Regions from separate parts of the Streptomyces sp. NPDC002076 genome, predicted to be linked through region 1. Evidence: predicted binding sites of a transcription regulator. Region 1 holds the regulator's gene; the other holds the start of a gene.
The links. The regulator HspR, encoded in region 1, represses chaperone genes until heat shock. The targets are predictions, from matches to a motif close to TTGAGNNNNNNNNNCTCAA.
Positions count from the first base shown of each region.

Region 2: the regulator HspR is predicted to act here: its motif matches at 6,054-6,072, upstream of lon (endopeptidase La).

Region 1 covers NZ_JBSFDI010000020.1:32,643-40,270, reverse strand. Annotated here, with positions in the region: gene ACWCQS_RS33735 (sugar ABC transporter substrate-binding protein) at 1-75, opposite strand, end outside; gene ACWCQS_RS33730 (fibronectin type III domain-containing protein) at 371-2,401, shown strand; gene ACWCQS_RS33725 (heat shock protein transcriptional repressor HspR) at 2,453-2,902, opposite strand; gene dnaJ (molecular chaperone DnaJ) at 2,908-4,077, opposite strand; gene grpE (nucleotide exchange factor GrpE) at 4,114-4,788, opposite strand; gene dnaK (molecular chaperone DnaK) at 4,785-6,632, opposite strand; gene ACWCQS_RS33705 (MraY family glycosyltransferase) at 6,727-7,628, opposite strand, start outside.
Region 2 covers NZ_JBSFDI010000001.1:15,959-23,586, reverse strand. Annotated here, with positions in the region: gene ACWCQS_RS00100 (multifunctional oxoglutarate decarboxylase/oxoglutarate dehydrogenase thiamine pyrophosphate-binding subunit/dihydrolipoyllysine-residue succinyltransferase subunit) at 1-1,979, opposite strand, end outside; gene ACWCQS_RS00095 (HAMP domain-containing sensor histidine kinase) at 2,282-3,397, opposite strand; gene ACWCQS_RS00090 (response regulator transcription factor) at 3,394-4,134, opposite strand; gene ACWCQS_RS00085 (spermine/spermidine synthase domain-containing protein) at 4,248-4,925, opposite strand; gene ACWCQS_RS00080 (rhomboid-like protein) at 5,122-5,946, shown strand; gene lon (endopeptidase La) at 6,095-7,628, shown strand, end outside.

The DNA.
Region 1 (7,628 bases):
CGCTCCCAGCACGCCGCATCCGGCGAGCGAAAGGGTCATCGTGGATGCGGCCACGGATATGGCGATACGACGCATTCGAGGGCTCACTTCATGTGCGTTCCGGACGTAGGGCTGCTATACGACCCAGGTGTCTGAAAAGACAACGCGGAGGCCACACCCGGCGTCAAGCGTAACCACTTAACGAGTCCGCAACACCACGCTCGGCTGACCCTGTGAAGGGGCAGCGGAATCACCTCCAAATGCTCTTTACGGACCCTCCATTCAAACGGAGTTCATGGGTCGGCAAAGATCGGTACAACCAACCGGGTTCTCCGCGAGTCGTGATCTTCGGCGGCCGCGCGCCGCTTTCCCGACTCGACCAGAGGACCGAATGAACCCAGCCAGACGCGGGGCCGCCACGGCCGTCGCACTCGCCACCGCCGGTACTTTGCTCAACGCGGCCACCTTGCCCGCCTCCGCCGCCACGACATGCGCATCGCCGGTCTACAAGCGGACGTTCTACGCGAACACCACGTTCTCCGGCACTGCGAAGAAGTCCGACTGCGACACCGTCGTCGACCAGAACTGGACCGGTGCGCCCGTCACCGGGTTGCCGAAGGACAACTTCGGCGTCCGCTGGACCGTCACGCGCGACTTCGGCTCCGGCGGACCCTTCACGTTCGCCGTGTCCGGAACCGACGGCATCCGGGTCTATCTGGACGGTGTCCGCAAGGTGGACCTGTGGTCCAACACCTCGGCCGCGCGGGCCAGGAGCGTCAACGTGGCCGTCCCGCGGGGCACGCACACCCTGCGGCTCGACTACGTCAACTGGACAGGCGCGGCGAGCGTGAAGTTCGCCTACACCCCGCGCACCTCCGCCACCGTCGACACAACCGGGCCGCTCGCCCCGACCGGGCTCACCTGGGACTACTACACGGGCGACCCGGACGGCATCCACGCCGTCCTAGGCTGGGCGCGGAACAGGGAGATGGACCTCGCCGGGTACCGCGTCTACCGCCGGGTGGCGGGCACCAGCACCTACACACGGATCGGTACGACCACGGCGACCGGCTTCAGCGAACGGCCGCCGCAGACAGGGCAGTCGTACTACTACGAGGTCCGCGCCTACGACAAGGCCGGAAACGAGTCACCCGGCAGCTCCGACCAGGGCCCGGTCCCCTCACGGGACCTGACCCCGCCCGCCGCCCCGAAGCTCACCGCCACCGGCGCGGAGGACGCCAACCTGGTGTCCTGGACGTCCGTCAAGGACGCCACCCGCTACCGGGTGTACCGCAAGGCCGCGGACGGCACCTCCTTCACCGTGCTCGCCGAGACCACGTCCACCGGCTACACGGACACCACGGCGGCCTACCGCACGGCCTACGACTACAAGGTCGCCGCGCTCGACGCGCACGGCAACGCCGCCGAGTCCGCCGTCGTGAGCAGCACCCGGACCATCACACCGCCGCAAGCCCTCACGGCGAGCACGAGCAGCGGCGAGGTGGTGCTCGGCTGGACCGAGCCCGCCGGCACCGCCGACTACACGGTCCGCCGCTCGGCGGCCTCCGCCGACGGCTCCCGCAACTGGCAGACCATCACCTGCGATTCGCCCACGAGCGGCACGGACGCCGACGGCGACACCGTGCGGGGCTGCACGGACCACTCCGGCCGCCGCGGCACCACGTACCACTACACGGTGCTGCGCAAGGACTCCTCCGGCCGCTGGTCCGTGCCCTCCGCCGAGGTCACCGTGACCCGGCCCGGCGACGAGACGCCACCGCCGGTCGTCACCGGCGTCGCCGCCGAGCCGCTGGAGTACGGCATCCGCCTGTCCTGGCAGCCCAGCACGGCGCCGGACCTGGCGTCCTACCGCCTCTACCAGCAACAGGACGAGTCCTACGACCCCGAGTACCTCGGGGAGGTGAACGCGTCGACGACGCAGACCCTGCTGTCCTGGCCGGCCGACGGCAAGTCGTACCGCCTGTTCGTCGTGGCCGTGGACGTCTACGGCAACTCCCTGACCTACCAGGACGATCCGGACGTCAAGGACTGGAGCGTGCCCGTCGCCTCGGTCCCGGTGACCGCGCTCGACCTGCGGCCCACCTCGGTCCCGGACGCCACGGCGGGCTGCCAGACGACGACCTGGAGGACGGCGAGCGGGATCAGGGTGGAGCCGTGGTGTCCGTACGAGGACACCTCCTCGGTGACCGGCTTCCACGTCTACCGCTGGGACCGCGCCGAAGCCCGGTTCGTCCGGCTGACCGAGCCCCCGGTGGCCAAGAGCCGGGACGGCTGGTTCTGGACCGACACGAACGCCCCGGTCGGCACGACGGTCTACTACATGATCTCCCTCGTCCGGGCGGACGGCACCGAGGCCTTCGCCGAGACCGACTACGCCATCACCCCGCCGAGCGGTTCCTGACACGCCGAAGGGGCCCGCGGAAAGACCGCGGGCCCCTTCACCGTGTTCCACTCAGTCCTGCTGCCGCCCCTTCGGCCGCCACACGACCAGCGCGCTGGTCTGCTGGACCTCCTGGTACGGGACCAGGTCGCGACGGTAGGAGGCGTGGACGGCCGCCTCACGCTGCTGCATCGCGGCCGCCGCGCCGTCCAGGGCCGCCTCCAGCTCCACGACCCGGGACTGCAGGGCGGCGACCTGGTTCTCCAGTTCGATGATGCGCTTGATACCGGCCAGGTTGATGCCCTCGTCCTGCGACAACTGCTGCACCTGGCGGAGCAGTTCGATGTCGCGGGCCGAGTAGCGGCGGCCCCGGCCGGCGGTGCGGTCGGGGGAGACCAGGCCCAGGCGGTCGTACTGGCGCAGCGTCTGCGGGTGGAGTCCGGAGAGCTGGGCCGCCACCGAGATGACGTAGACCGGGGTCTCCTCGGTCAGTTCGTACGGATTACGCCGACGGCCGTCCATCACTCTCAGTCTCCCTTCGCGGCCTCGAACAGCTCCGCCCGCGGGTCCTCGCCCGCGGTCGCCTCGCGATACGCCTCCAGTGCGTCACGAGCCTTCCCCGACAGGTCCTTGGGAACACGCACCTCGACGGTGACCAGCAGGTCCCCGCGAGTGCCGTCCTTGCGGACCGCGCCCTTGCCCCGGGCGCGCATGGTGCGGCCGTTGGGCGTGCCGGGCGGCAGTTTCAGGGTGACCGCGGGGCCGCCGAGGGTCGGTACCCGGACCTCGCCGCCGAGGGCCGCCTCGGCGAACGTCACCGGCACGGTGACGGTGAGGTTGTCGTCCTTGCGTCCGAACACCGGGTGCGCGCCGACGTGCACCACCACGTACAGGTCGCCCGCCGGTCCGCCGCGCTCGCCGGGCGCGCCCTTGCCGCGCAGCCGGATGCGCTGCCCGTCGGTGACGCCGGCCGGGATGCGGACCTGCATCGTGCGCGAGGACTTGGCGCGGCCGCTGCCCTTGCACTCCAGGCAGGGGTGCTCGGCGATCAGGCCACGGCCCTTGCAGTCGGGGCAGGGGTCGGTGAGCGAGAAGCCGCCGCCGGAGCCCCGGGCGACCTGCCCGGTGCCGACACAGGTCGGGCACACGCGCGGTGTGCCGTTCTTGTCGCCGGTGCCCGAACAGGCCTTGCAGGGTGCCTGGGAGGACATGCGCAGGGGCACCGTGGCGCCCTCGATGGCCTCCGTGAAGCTCAGCGTGACCTCGGTGTCGATGTCCTGGCCGCGCCGCGGCTGGGTACGGGTCGTGCCCGCGCCGCCGCGGTTGAACAGGCCCCCGAAGACGTCACCGAGTCCGCCGCCGAAGCCGCCGCCCTGGGTGGTCGTGCCGCCTCCGAAGAGGTCGCCCAGGTCGAAGTTGAAGGAGCCGCCGGCGCCCGGCCCGGGGCGGAAGCCGCCGTTGCCGAACAGGGCGCGGGCCTCGTCGTACTCCTTGCGCTTCTTGGGGTCGCCGAGTATGTCGTTCGCCTCGGAGATCTCCTTGAAGCGCTCCTCGGCCTTGGCGTTGCCCTTGTTGGCGTCCGGGTGGAACTCGCGGGCGAGCTTCCGGTACGCCTTCTTGATCTCGGCCTCGGTGGCGTCCTTGGGGACGCCGAGGACCTTGTAGTAGTCCTTCTCGATGAAGTCCTTGGTGCTCATCCCCGACGTCCCTCCTTCCCCTTGAGTGTCCTCACGTCAGCCCTCGTCCGGGCCACCGTTCTCCTTGCCATCAGCGGCGCCGGCCTGCTTCGCCTCGGACGCCTTGTCCTCGGCACCCTCGGCCTTGACGGTCTGCGCGCCGGGCTGCGGCTCGGCGACGGCCACCCGCGCGGGGCGGATGGTGCGCTCGCCGATGCGATACCCGGGCTGCAGGATCGCCACGCAGGTCGTCTCGGTGACGTCCGGCGCGTAGCTGTGCATCAGGGCCTCGTGGATGGTCGGGTCGAAGGGCTCGCCCTCCTTGCCGAACTGCTGCAGGCCCATCTTGGCCGCGACGGTCTCCAGCGACTCGGCCACCGACTTGAAGCCGCCGACCAGTTCGCCGTGTTCCCGCGCGCGGCCGATGTCGTCGAGCACGGGCAGGAGCTCGGTCAGGAGGTTCGCGATCGCGATCTCCTTGACCGTGATCCGGTCCCGCTCGACCCGGCGGCGGTAGTTCTGGTACTCGGCCTGGAGGCGCTGGAGGTCCACCGTGCGCTCCTGCAGCGCCGTGCGCACCTGGTCCAGCTGGGCCACCAGACCCGCAGTCTCGTTTCCGTCCCCGGCCGGGGCCGCCCCCTCCTCGGGAGCGGCCTTCGACTCGGCGTCGTCGGGGGTCGCGCCGGAGGGGACGTCGGGCTTCTCCTCGAAGCCCGGGGTCTCCTCCGTCACGCGGCACCGTCCTTGCGCTCGTCGTCCACGATCTCGGCGTCCACCACGTCGTCGTCAGCGGCCTTGCCGCCCTGAGCGGCGCCCTCGGGGCCGCCCGCGGCCTGCGCGGCCTGGGCGTCGGCGTACATGGCCTGGCCCAGCTTCTGCGAGACGGCGGCGACCTTCTCGGTGGCCGTGCGGATCTCGGCGGTGTCCTCGCCCTTGAGCTTCTCCTTCAGCTCGGCGACGGCGGACTCCACCTCGGTCTTGATCTCGCCCGGGACCTTGTCCTCGTTGTCCTTGAGGAACTTCTCGGTCTGGTAGACGAGCTGCTCGCCCTGGTTGCGGGTCTCGGCGGCCTCGCGGCGGCGGTGGTCCTCCTCCGCGTACTGCTCGGCCTCCTGGCGCATCCGGTCGACCTCGTCCTTCGGCAGCGAGGAGCCGCCGGTGACGGTCATCTTCTGCTCCTTGCCGGTGCCGAGGTCCTTCGCCGTGACGTGCATGATGCCGTTGGCGTCGATGTCGAAGGAGACCTCGATCTGCGGGACGCCACGCGGCGCCGGCGGCAGACCGGTCAGCTCGAACATGCCGAGCTTCTTGTTGTACGCCGCGATCTCGCGCTCGCCCTGGTAGACCTGGATCTGCACGGACGGCTGGTTGTCCTCGGCCGTGGTGAAGATCTCGGAGCGCTTGGTCGGGATCGTGGTGTTGCGCTCGATCAGCTTGGTCATGATGCCGCCCTTGGTCTCGATACCGAGGGACAGCGGGGTGACGTCGAGCAGCAGGACGTCCTTGACCTCGCCCTTGAGGACACCGGCCTGGAGCGAGGCGCCGATGGCGACGACCTCGTCCGGGTTAACACCCTTGTTGGCCTCCTTGCCGCCGGTCAGCTCCTTGACGAGCTCGGCGACGGCGGGCATACGGGTGGAGCCACCGACGAGGACGACGTGGTCGATCTCGTTGATGGAGATGCCGGCGTCCTTGATGACGTTGTGGAACGGCGTCTTGCAGCGCTCCAGCAGGTCGGCCGTCAGCTGCTGGAACTGGGCCCGGGTGAGCTTCTCGTCCAGGTGCAGCGGGCCCTCGGCGGACGCGGTGATGTACGGCAGGTTGATCGAGGTCTCGGTGGACGAGGACAGCTCGATCTTGGCCTTCTCGGCGGCCTCACGGAGGCGCTGCAGGGCCATCTTGTCCTTGGACAGGTCCACGCCGTGACCGGACTGGAACTGCTTGACCAGGTAGTCGACGACGCGCTGGTCCCAGTCGTCACCACCGAGGTGGTTGTCACCGTTGGTGGCCTTCACCTCGACGACGCCGTCGCCGATCTCCAGCAGGGACACGTCGAAGGTGCCGCCACCGAGGTCGAAGACGAGGATCGTCTGGTCGTCCTTGTCGAGGCCGTAGGCCAGCGCGGCGGCGGTCGGCTCGTTGACGATGCGCAGGACGTTCAGACCGGCGATCTCACCGGCCTCCTTGGTCGCCTGACGCTCGGAGTCGTTGAAGTACGCCGGGACGGTGATGACCGCGTCGGTCACCTTCTCGCCCAGGTAGGCCTCGGCGTCCCGCTTCAGCTTCTGCAGGATGAAGGCGGAGATCTGCTGCGGGTTGAAGTCCTTGCCGTCGAGCTGGATCTTCCAGTCGGTGCCCATGTGGCGCTTCACCGAGCGGATGGTCCGGTCCACGTTCGTGACCGCCTGGCGCTTGGCGACCTCGCCGACGAGCACCTCGCCGTTCTTGGCGAAGGCGACGACGGACGGCGTGGTCCTGGCGCCCTCGGCGTTGGTGATGACGGTGGGCTCGCCGCCCTCCAGAACGCTGACGACGGAGTTAGTCGTGCCCAGGTCGATGCCGACCGCACGTGCCATGGTTGATTCCTCCAGCTGACTTGAGTGGAACGGACTCAAGTGTGCACGACGGCTCCCGCCCGGTCAACAGACCTGAGTCGAGAGGGCTCAAGTCTTATCCGTTCCTTACACGCAACCGGGCGCTGACCTGCGTCGATGGCATCCGCCGGGGCTGCTGGACAGGGACACGAAGGAGGACGCCGATGATCAGCACCACCCCTCCGGCCACCCACGCCACGGCGCCGTCCCCCGTCCATCCGGTGTGCACGAGCACCCCCACGAGCACCGAGGAGAAGGAGCCCGCCCCCAGCAGAACGACCGAGCCCTGCGGGGTGAGCCCGAGCGGCCGCAGCCGGTGTACGAGATGGTCGGGGCCGCGCCTGACCAGCGGACGCCCGGCCAGCCGCCGGGAGATCACCACGTGGACGGCGTCGGCGAGGGCGGGCGCGCCGAGGCAGAACATCACCGCCGCGCTCGGCTCGAACCCGTAGCCCGCGCGCGTGAAGACGAGGGACGACGACAGCAGGAACCCGGTGAACAGCGAACCGCAGGCGCCGAGCCCGATCCGCGCGGGATGCCAGTTGTGCATCAGGAAGCCGGTGAGCGCGGCGGCGAGGACGCTCAGCAGGGCGGCGAGCCCGTCCATCAGTTCGGCGGCCGCGCAGGCCCCCGCCCCGAACGCGGTGACGACCCCGACGGTCCCCGCGAGACCGTCCGCGTGATCGAGCCCCTTGAAGGCGAAGGAGGCGAGGACGATCCAGCCCACGGCGAGCAGCCCGCCCGGCACACCCGTCTGCTGGTACGGCACCACGTAGGCCGCCGCCACGGCCGTACCGGCGACGAGCACGCGCGCGCGGATCCGCCAGACGTCACTGGCCAGGCCCAGCGCGGCGACCGCGGCGGCGGCGATCAGCAGCCGGTCGACCCCCTCCCCGAGCGGCGCGATCGCGGTCCGCTGCCCCACCCAGGCGACGAGACAGGTGACGGCCACCACGGCGAGCCCGCCGAGCAGCGGCA
Region 2 (7,628 bases), on a different contig from region 1:
ACCGTCTCCAGGTGGGACGGGTTGGCGGCCAGCGAGACCTTGATCTGCTCGCCGTCCAGGCCGGTGAAGGTGCCCTGGGCGCCCAGGTGGTACTTCACGTCGCCGGAGCCGTGCATCGACTTCGGGTCGAGGTTGCCCTCGAACTCACGGAAGATCTGCGCGTACGACTTGCCGACGATGTTCGCCAGCACGTTCAGGCGGCCGCGGTGGGCCATGCCGATGACGACCTCGTCCAGGCGCGACTCGGCGGCGGAGTCGATGACCGCGTCGAGCAGCGGGATGACGGACTCGCCGCCCTCCAGGGAGAAGCGCTTCTGGCCGACGTACTTCGTCTGCAGGAAGGTCTCGAAGGCCTCCGCCGCGTTCAGCCGGCGCAGGATGCGCAGCTGCTCCTCGCGCTCCGGCTTGGAGTGACCGCGCTCCACCCGGTCCTGGATCCACTTGCGCTGCTTGGGGTCCTGGATGTGCATGAACTCGATGCCGGTGGTGCGGCAGTACGAGTCGCGCAGCACGCCGAGGATGTCGCGCAGCTTCATCATCGACTTGCCGGCGAAGCCGCCGACGGCGAACTCGCGCTCCAGGTCCCACAGGGTGAGGCCGTGCTCGACGATGTCCAGGTCGGGGTGCTTGCGCTGGCGGTACTCCAGCGGGTCGGTGTCGGCCATGACGTGGCCGCGGACCCGGTAGGAGTGGATCAGCTCGAAGACGCGGGCGGCCTTGGTGACGTCGTCGTCGTGGCTGGCGTCGATGTCCCGCAGCCAGCGGACCGGCTCGTAGGGGATGCGCAGCGACTCGAAGATGTCGTCGTAGAAGCCGTTCTCGCCGAGCAGCAGGTTCGCGACCTGGCGCAGGAACTCGCCGGAGGCGGCGCCCTGGATCACCCGGTGGTCGTAGGTCGACGTGAGCGTCATGACCTTCGAGATGCCGAGCTTGTTCAGGGTGTCCTGGCTGGTGCCCTGGAACTCCGCCGGGTAGTCCATGGAGCCTACGCCCATGATCACGGACTGGCCGGGCATCAGGCGCGGGACGGAGTGGACGGTGCCGAGGCCGCCGGGGTTGGTCAGGGAGACCGTGACACCGGTGAAGTCGTCCATCGTCAGCTTGCCGTCACGGGCGCGGCGGACGATGTCCTCGTAGGCCTGCCAGAACTCGAAGAAGTTCAGCGTCTCGGCCTTCTTGATGGCCGCGACGACCAGCTGGCGGTCGCCGTTGGGCTTCACCAGGTCGATGGCCAGGCCGAGGTTGACGTGCGGCGGCTTGACGAGGGTCGGCTTGCCGTCCTTCTCGCCGAAGGACCAGTTCATCGACGGCATGGCCTTGATGGCCTGCACCATCGCGTACCCGATCAGGTGCGTGAAGGAGATCTTCCCGCCCCGGGCGCGCTTGAGGTGGTTGTTGATGACGATCCGGTTGTCGAACAGCAGCTTCACCGGGACCGCGCGGACCGAGGTGGCGGTCGGCAGCTCCAGCGAGGCGTTCATGTTCTTGGCGACGGCGGCGGCCGGGCCGCGCAGCGTGATCAGCTCCGGGCCCTCGGGGGCCTCGGGGGCCTTCGCGGCGGGAGCGGCCTTCGGCTTCGGCTGAGCGGGCGCCTGTGCGGGCTGCGCCGGCTTGGCCGGGGCGGGGGCCGCGGCCTTCGCCGCGGGGGCTGCGGGAGCCGGCGCCGGAGCGGCGGCGGGCTTCGGGGCCGCCGGGGCTGCGGGAGCCGGCGCGGGCGCGGCCTGGGCCACAGGGGCCGTGGTGGTGGTGTCTGCGGCCCCCGCGGCCGCAGTACCCGCCGCAGCCGGGGTGGCAGGCGCTCCCGGCTTGTAATCGGCGAAGAAGTCCCACCAGGCGCGGTCTACCGAATTCGGGTCCTGGAGGTACTGCTGATAGATCTCGTCGACGAGCCACTCGTTCGGACCGAACGCGGCAGCGGGGTTCTTCCCGGCTTGGTCGTCGGTGGAGACGCTCTGGTTACTGGGGGACTGTGGCGACACGGCGGCAACCGCCCTCTTCCGCTTCACAAGGTGATGGACAGCGGAAATAAAGGCTACGCCTCCAAGACCGCGAAGGTCAGGTCGAGCAAGGTCATCGTCGCGTAAGTCACATCGGAAATCTTGTTTCAGGGCTTGATATGGCGGGAAACAAGCGTGGTTCCGCATGTGAGAAGGTGCACCGGCCCCGGCCCGGCGCGCCTTCGTTCGACCGGTCGCGCGGGCCTGCTCCTGATCACACGTGTCCAGCTGCACGGCAATGGCGCGACGCTCGTGGATCTTGTGCCTCCGGTTCGAACTTTACGTCAACTTGGGACGGAGGACGGTCCCGGGAGAGTGACGATGATCCGGCAGCCCCGCTCGGATTCGGCCACACCGATCCGGCCGCCGTGCAGATCCACCGCCCAGCGGGCGATCGCCAGACCGAGCCCCGTGCCGCCGTCGCTGCCCGGGCCGTGCGGCCGGGTCACCGCGCCCCGGTTGAACCGCTCGAAGACCCGGTGCCACTCCGACCGCGGTATGCCGGGGCCCTCGTCCAGGACCTCCAGCTCCAGCGACTCCGGCTGCGGCCCGCGCCGCGCCCGCACCGTCACCCGGCCGTGCGGCGGGCTGTGCTTGACCGCGTTGTCGATCAGGTTGGCGACGACCTGGTGGATGCGCTCGGGATCCGCGTGCGCGGTCAGCTCCGGCGGGGAGACGTCCAGGTGCAGATGGACGTCGTTGCGCGTGTGGCTGCCGGAGCCGGAGGCGATGCCCGCGCGCGCCGAGGCCACCATGTTGGCCTCCTTCAGCACGCCCGAGAGGTACGGCCACACCTCGAAGCGCCGCATCTTCAGCGGTACGACGCCGTTGTCGAGCCGGGACAGGTCCAGCAGGGTCTCCACGAGCCGGCCGAGCCGCTCGGTCTGCTTCAGGGCCGTCCGCATGGTCTCGGGGTCGGCCTCGGTGACCCCGTCGACGATGTTCTCCAGCACCGCGCGCAGGCCCGCGATGGGGGTGCGCAGCTCATGGGAGACATTCGCGACCAGTTCTTTGCGCTGGCGGTCCTGAGCCTCCAGCTCGTCCGCCATGACGTTGATCGTCCCGGCCAGGTCGCCCAGCTCGTCCCGGCGGCCCTCGCTCACCCGGCGGGTGTAGTCGCCCTCGGAGATCGACCGCGCCACCGCGTTCATCTCGTCCAGCGGCATGGTCAGCGAGTGCGCCACGAACTGCGTGATCAGCAGGGTGGCGATCATCGAGAAGACCGTGATGAAGCGCAGCTCGGTCTTGGTGTGCACCGCGACGATCGACAGTCCGGTGGTGATCAGCACCGCGATGACGACCAGCGCGCCCAGCTTGGTCTTGATCGAGAACGGGCGTACGCCGCCCCAGGGATCCTCCCCGGGGCTCCTCCGTGCGGCCTGCCGCCCGTCACCGCTCATGGAGTCGGCGTCTCCAGCGCGTAGCCGACGCCGTGCACCGTACGGATCCGCTCGGCGCCGATCTTCCGGCGCAGCGCCTTGATGTGGCTGTCGACCGTACGGGTGCCGGAGGCGTCGGCCCAGTCCCACACCTCGGCCAGCAGCTGCTCCCGGGAGAGCACCGCGCGCGGGGTGTTCGCCAGGCACACCAGCAGGTCGAACTCGGTGGGCGTGAGGTGGACGTCCTCGGACTTCACCCGCACCCGGCGCTGTGCGTGGTCGATCTCCAGTTCGCCGAGCCGCAGGATGCCGGAGCGCGGGGTGGCCGCGGCCAGTGCCGCCCGCTCCACCCGGCGCAGCAGCACATGCACCCGTGCGGCCAGCTCCCGCATCGAGAACGGCTTGGTCATGTAGTCGTCCGCGCCGACGCCGAGACCGACCAGCATGTCCGTCTCGTCGTCGCGCGCGGTCAGCATCAGTACCGGCACCGGGCGCTGTGCCTGCACCCGCCGGCAGACCTCCAGGCCGTCGAAACCCGGCAGCATGATGTCGAGGATCAGCAGATCGGGCTGCCAGGCCTCGGCCGTGTCGACGGCGGCCGGGCCGTCCGTCGCGGTCTGTACGAGAAATCCCTCGGCGCGCAGCCGGGCCGCGATGGCGTCGACGATCGTGGGATCGTCCTCGACGACCAGCACCCGGCGCTGTGCGCCCGGGGTGGTCGTCGCCGCGCCGCTCTGGGAGGTATGTGTCTGCTCCATCGCCCGCCCCTGCTTGTTGCTTTCCGGAACCCGTGGGGTGATCCCATGTCTGCGATTGACGCTTGAATGATCCGCGTCAGGGCAGCACATTACGGGGATCCACCATCCTGTCGCTATCCAGGGCGGAGGGCGAGGTGCACGGCGTCCGGAACGCCCCGGGCAACGGGGACCTCTTCGGTACGCACCTGCTGGAACCCGGCATTCCGCAAGCTTCCTTCAAATTCCGGAGAGGGTTCGGCGGACCATACCGCGAGCACCCCTCCGGGGCTCAACACCCTTGCGCAGGCGGCCAGTCCGGCCGGTGAGTACAGCGTGTGGTTGTCGTCCGTGACGGTCCAGCCGGGGCCGTTGTCGATGTCCAGGCAGAGCGCGTCGAACGTGTCGGATGTCTCATTGACGAACGCCGTGAAATCGTCCTGCACGATCTCGGTGCGCGGGTCGCCGAGCGCCGCGGCGGAAATCTCCGCCAGCGGGCCGTCCCGGTGCCAGTCGATGACGGCGGGCTCCCGCTCGACGACGGTGATCCGGCCCCACCCGGGGTCCGCCGCGGCATGTGCGAGTGAGAATCCCACTCCCAGCCCGCCGATCAGCACCTTCGGCTCCGGCCGCCCATTCAGCGCCCGGTGTGCGGCGTCGACCAGCAGCCGCTCCGAGCGCCCGTCGGAGGTGTCCATCAGGAAGCAGCCGTTGGCGATGATCTGCAACAGTGCGCCGTGCCGGCGCAGCACCACCTCGCCGTAGGGGCCGTCGCGCCGGTCGAGGACCACGGGGGAGTCGTACGCGGCAGTCATGCACCCATATTCCTTGAACACACCTTGACCTGCACAGGAATTAGGGATGTCGCACTGATGTGCACCCTTGCGGTGCGGGGCGCGGACGCAGCCGGAACGTAGGAGGTTGCTGTGAATCGGGTCTCGCGTGGCGTCGGTCATAGACAGCGGCCCCCGGAACCCGAAGGGTTGGGCGCGACGGAAGGAGTGCCACAGCGTGGAACGGACCGCGACGGGCCCTGCGACGGCCGCGTCCCCGCCCCTGCCGGGCGTGCCCCAGCCGGACGGCACCGCCGCCGTCCCGGTCCCCGCGATCGCGGACCTGCTGGACGGCATGCCACGTCAGCGGCATGCCACGCTCCCCGCTCCCGGACCCGCCTTCACCGACCCGCGCCCGACCGCACCGCTGCGGCTCCCGTTTCCGCTCCCGCGACTGTGGCGCCTGCTGCCCACCCCCACCGGCACGCCGTTCACCTTCGCCTACACGGCCGTCCTGGCCGTCACCTCCGTGGTCGCGGCCCTGGCCGACCCCGCCCTGGTGCACGCGCTCTACCAGGACTCCAGCACGGACGTGGCCCATCTGGTGCGCACGCCGGGGGTGGTGCTGCCGGCGAGCGCACTGTGGATCGCGGGCGGGGTCCTCTCCCCGTACGCGCTGGCGTTCGTGCTGGTGCTCACCGCGCTGGAGCGGCGGATAGGCGGCGCGCGTGCGGCCTGCGTCTTCCTCGCCGGGCACGTCCTGGCCACACTCGCCACCGAGATCCCCGTGGGCCTGGCCGTCCTGGTCGGCCACCTCCCGCCCACCTCACTGCACCGCCTCGACTACGGCATCAGCTTCGGCGTCGCGGCCAGCATCGGTTCGCTGGCGGGGCTCCTGCGCCCCTGGCTCCGCTGGCCCCTCCTCACTGTGACGGCTGCCGAGCTCATCGGCGACCTGATCGCCCTGGAGGATCCGATGACGAACTGGGGTCACCTGATCGCGCTGACGATAGGTGTGGCGAGCTGGCCTTTCGTACGCCGGTGGGCTGAAGCGCCCCGATAGGGGCCCACGCACCCGCACCCGCGAACGCACCTTCCACGGCACCTCCTTGGGCGAACTTGATCGCTGAGAGCGAACAAGCAAGGGGAACACCAGCCCATCCCCAGCAGTTGAGTCGACATAGCTCAACTTGACTGCCGAAGGGGAGATCATGGCTACTGAGTCCACGGCGTTCACGCTCGTCCTGCCCGTGCTGCCGCTCGACGACGAGGTCGTGCTGCCCGGCATGGTGGTTCCGCTGGACCTGAGCGACGCCGAGGTACGGGCCGCGGTGGAGGCTGCGCAGGCCGCCGCCCGGTCGGAACCGGGCAAGCCCAGGGTGCTGCTGGTGCCACGCATCGACGGCACATACGCGAAGACCGGTGTGCTGGGCACGGTCGAGCAGGTCGGCCGGCTGGCCGACGGTGACCCGGGGGCTCTGATCCGCGGCCGGAGCCGTGTGCGCATCGGAGCCGGCACCACCGGTCCCGGCGCGGCCCTGTGGGTCGAGGGCGCCCGCATCGACGAGAGCGTGCCGGACCCGCTGCCGGGGCAGGTCGCCGACCTCGTCAAGGAGTACAAGGCGCTCGCCACCACCTGGCTGAAGAAGCGCGGCGCCTGGCAGGTCGTGGACCGCGTCCAGGCCATCGACGACGTCTCCGCGCTCGCCGACAACTCCGGCTACTCGCCGTTCCTGACCACCGAACAGAAGGTCGAACTGCTGGAGACCGCCGACCCGGTGGCCCGGCTCAAGCTCGCCACGCAGCAGCTCCGCGACCACCTCGCCGAGCAGGACGTGGCCGAGACCATCGCCAAGGACGTCCAGGAGGGCGTCGACAAGCAGCAGCGCGAGTTCCTGCTGCGTCGTCAGCTGGAGGCCGTCCGCAAGGAACTGCGCGAGCTGAACGGCGATCAGGAAGGCGAGGAGTCCGACGACTACCGCGCCCGCGTCGAGGCCGCCGACCTGCCGGAGAAGGTCCGCGAGGCCGCGCTCAAGGAGGTCGACAAGCTGGAGCGGTCCAGCGACCAGTCCCCGGAGGGCTCCTGGATCCGCACCTGGCTGGACACCGTCCTGGAGATGCCCTGGAACGAGCGGACCGAGGACGCGTACGACATCCAGGGCGCCAAGGCGATCCTGGACGCCGAGCACGCCGGCCTCGAGGACGTGAAGGAGCGCATCACCGAGTACCTCGCGGTGCGCAAGCGCCGCAGCGACCGCGGGCTCGGTGTCATCGGCGGCCGGCGCGGCGGTGCCGTACTGGCCCTGGTCGGCCCGCCCGGCGTCGGTAAGACCAGCCTCGGTGAGTCGGTCGCGCACGCCATGGGCCGCAAGTTCGTCCGCGTCGCCCTCGGCGGCGTCCGCGACGAGGCCGAGATCCGCGGCCACCGCCGCACCTATGTCGGCGCGCTGCCCGGCCGGATCGTGCGGGCGGTCAAGGAGGCCGGCTCGATGAACCCTGTGGTCCTGCTGGACGAGATCGACAAGGTGGGCTCCGACTTCCGCGGCGACCCGGCCGCGGCCCTGCTCGAAGTCCTGGACCCGGCGCAGAACCACACCTTCCGGGACCACTACCTGGAGGTCGAACTCGACCTGTCGGACGTGGTCTTCCTGGCCACCGCCAATGTCCTGGAGGCCATCCCGGAGGCGCTCGCCGACCGTATGGAGATCGTCCGCCTGGACGGCTACACCGAGGACGAGAAGGTCG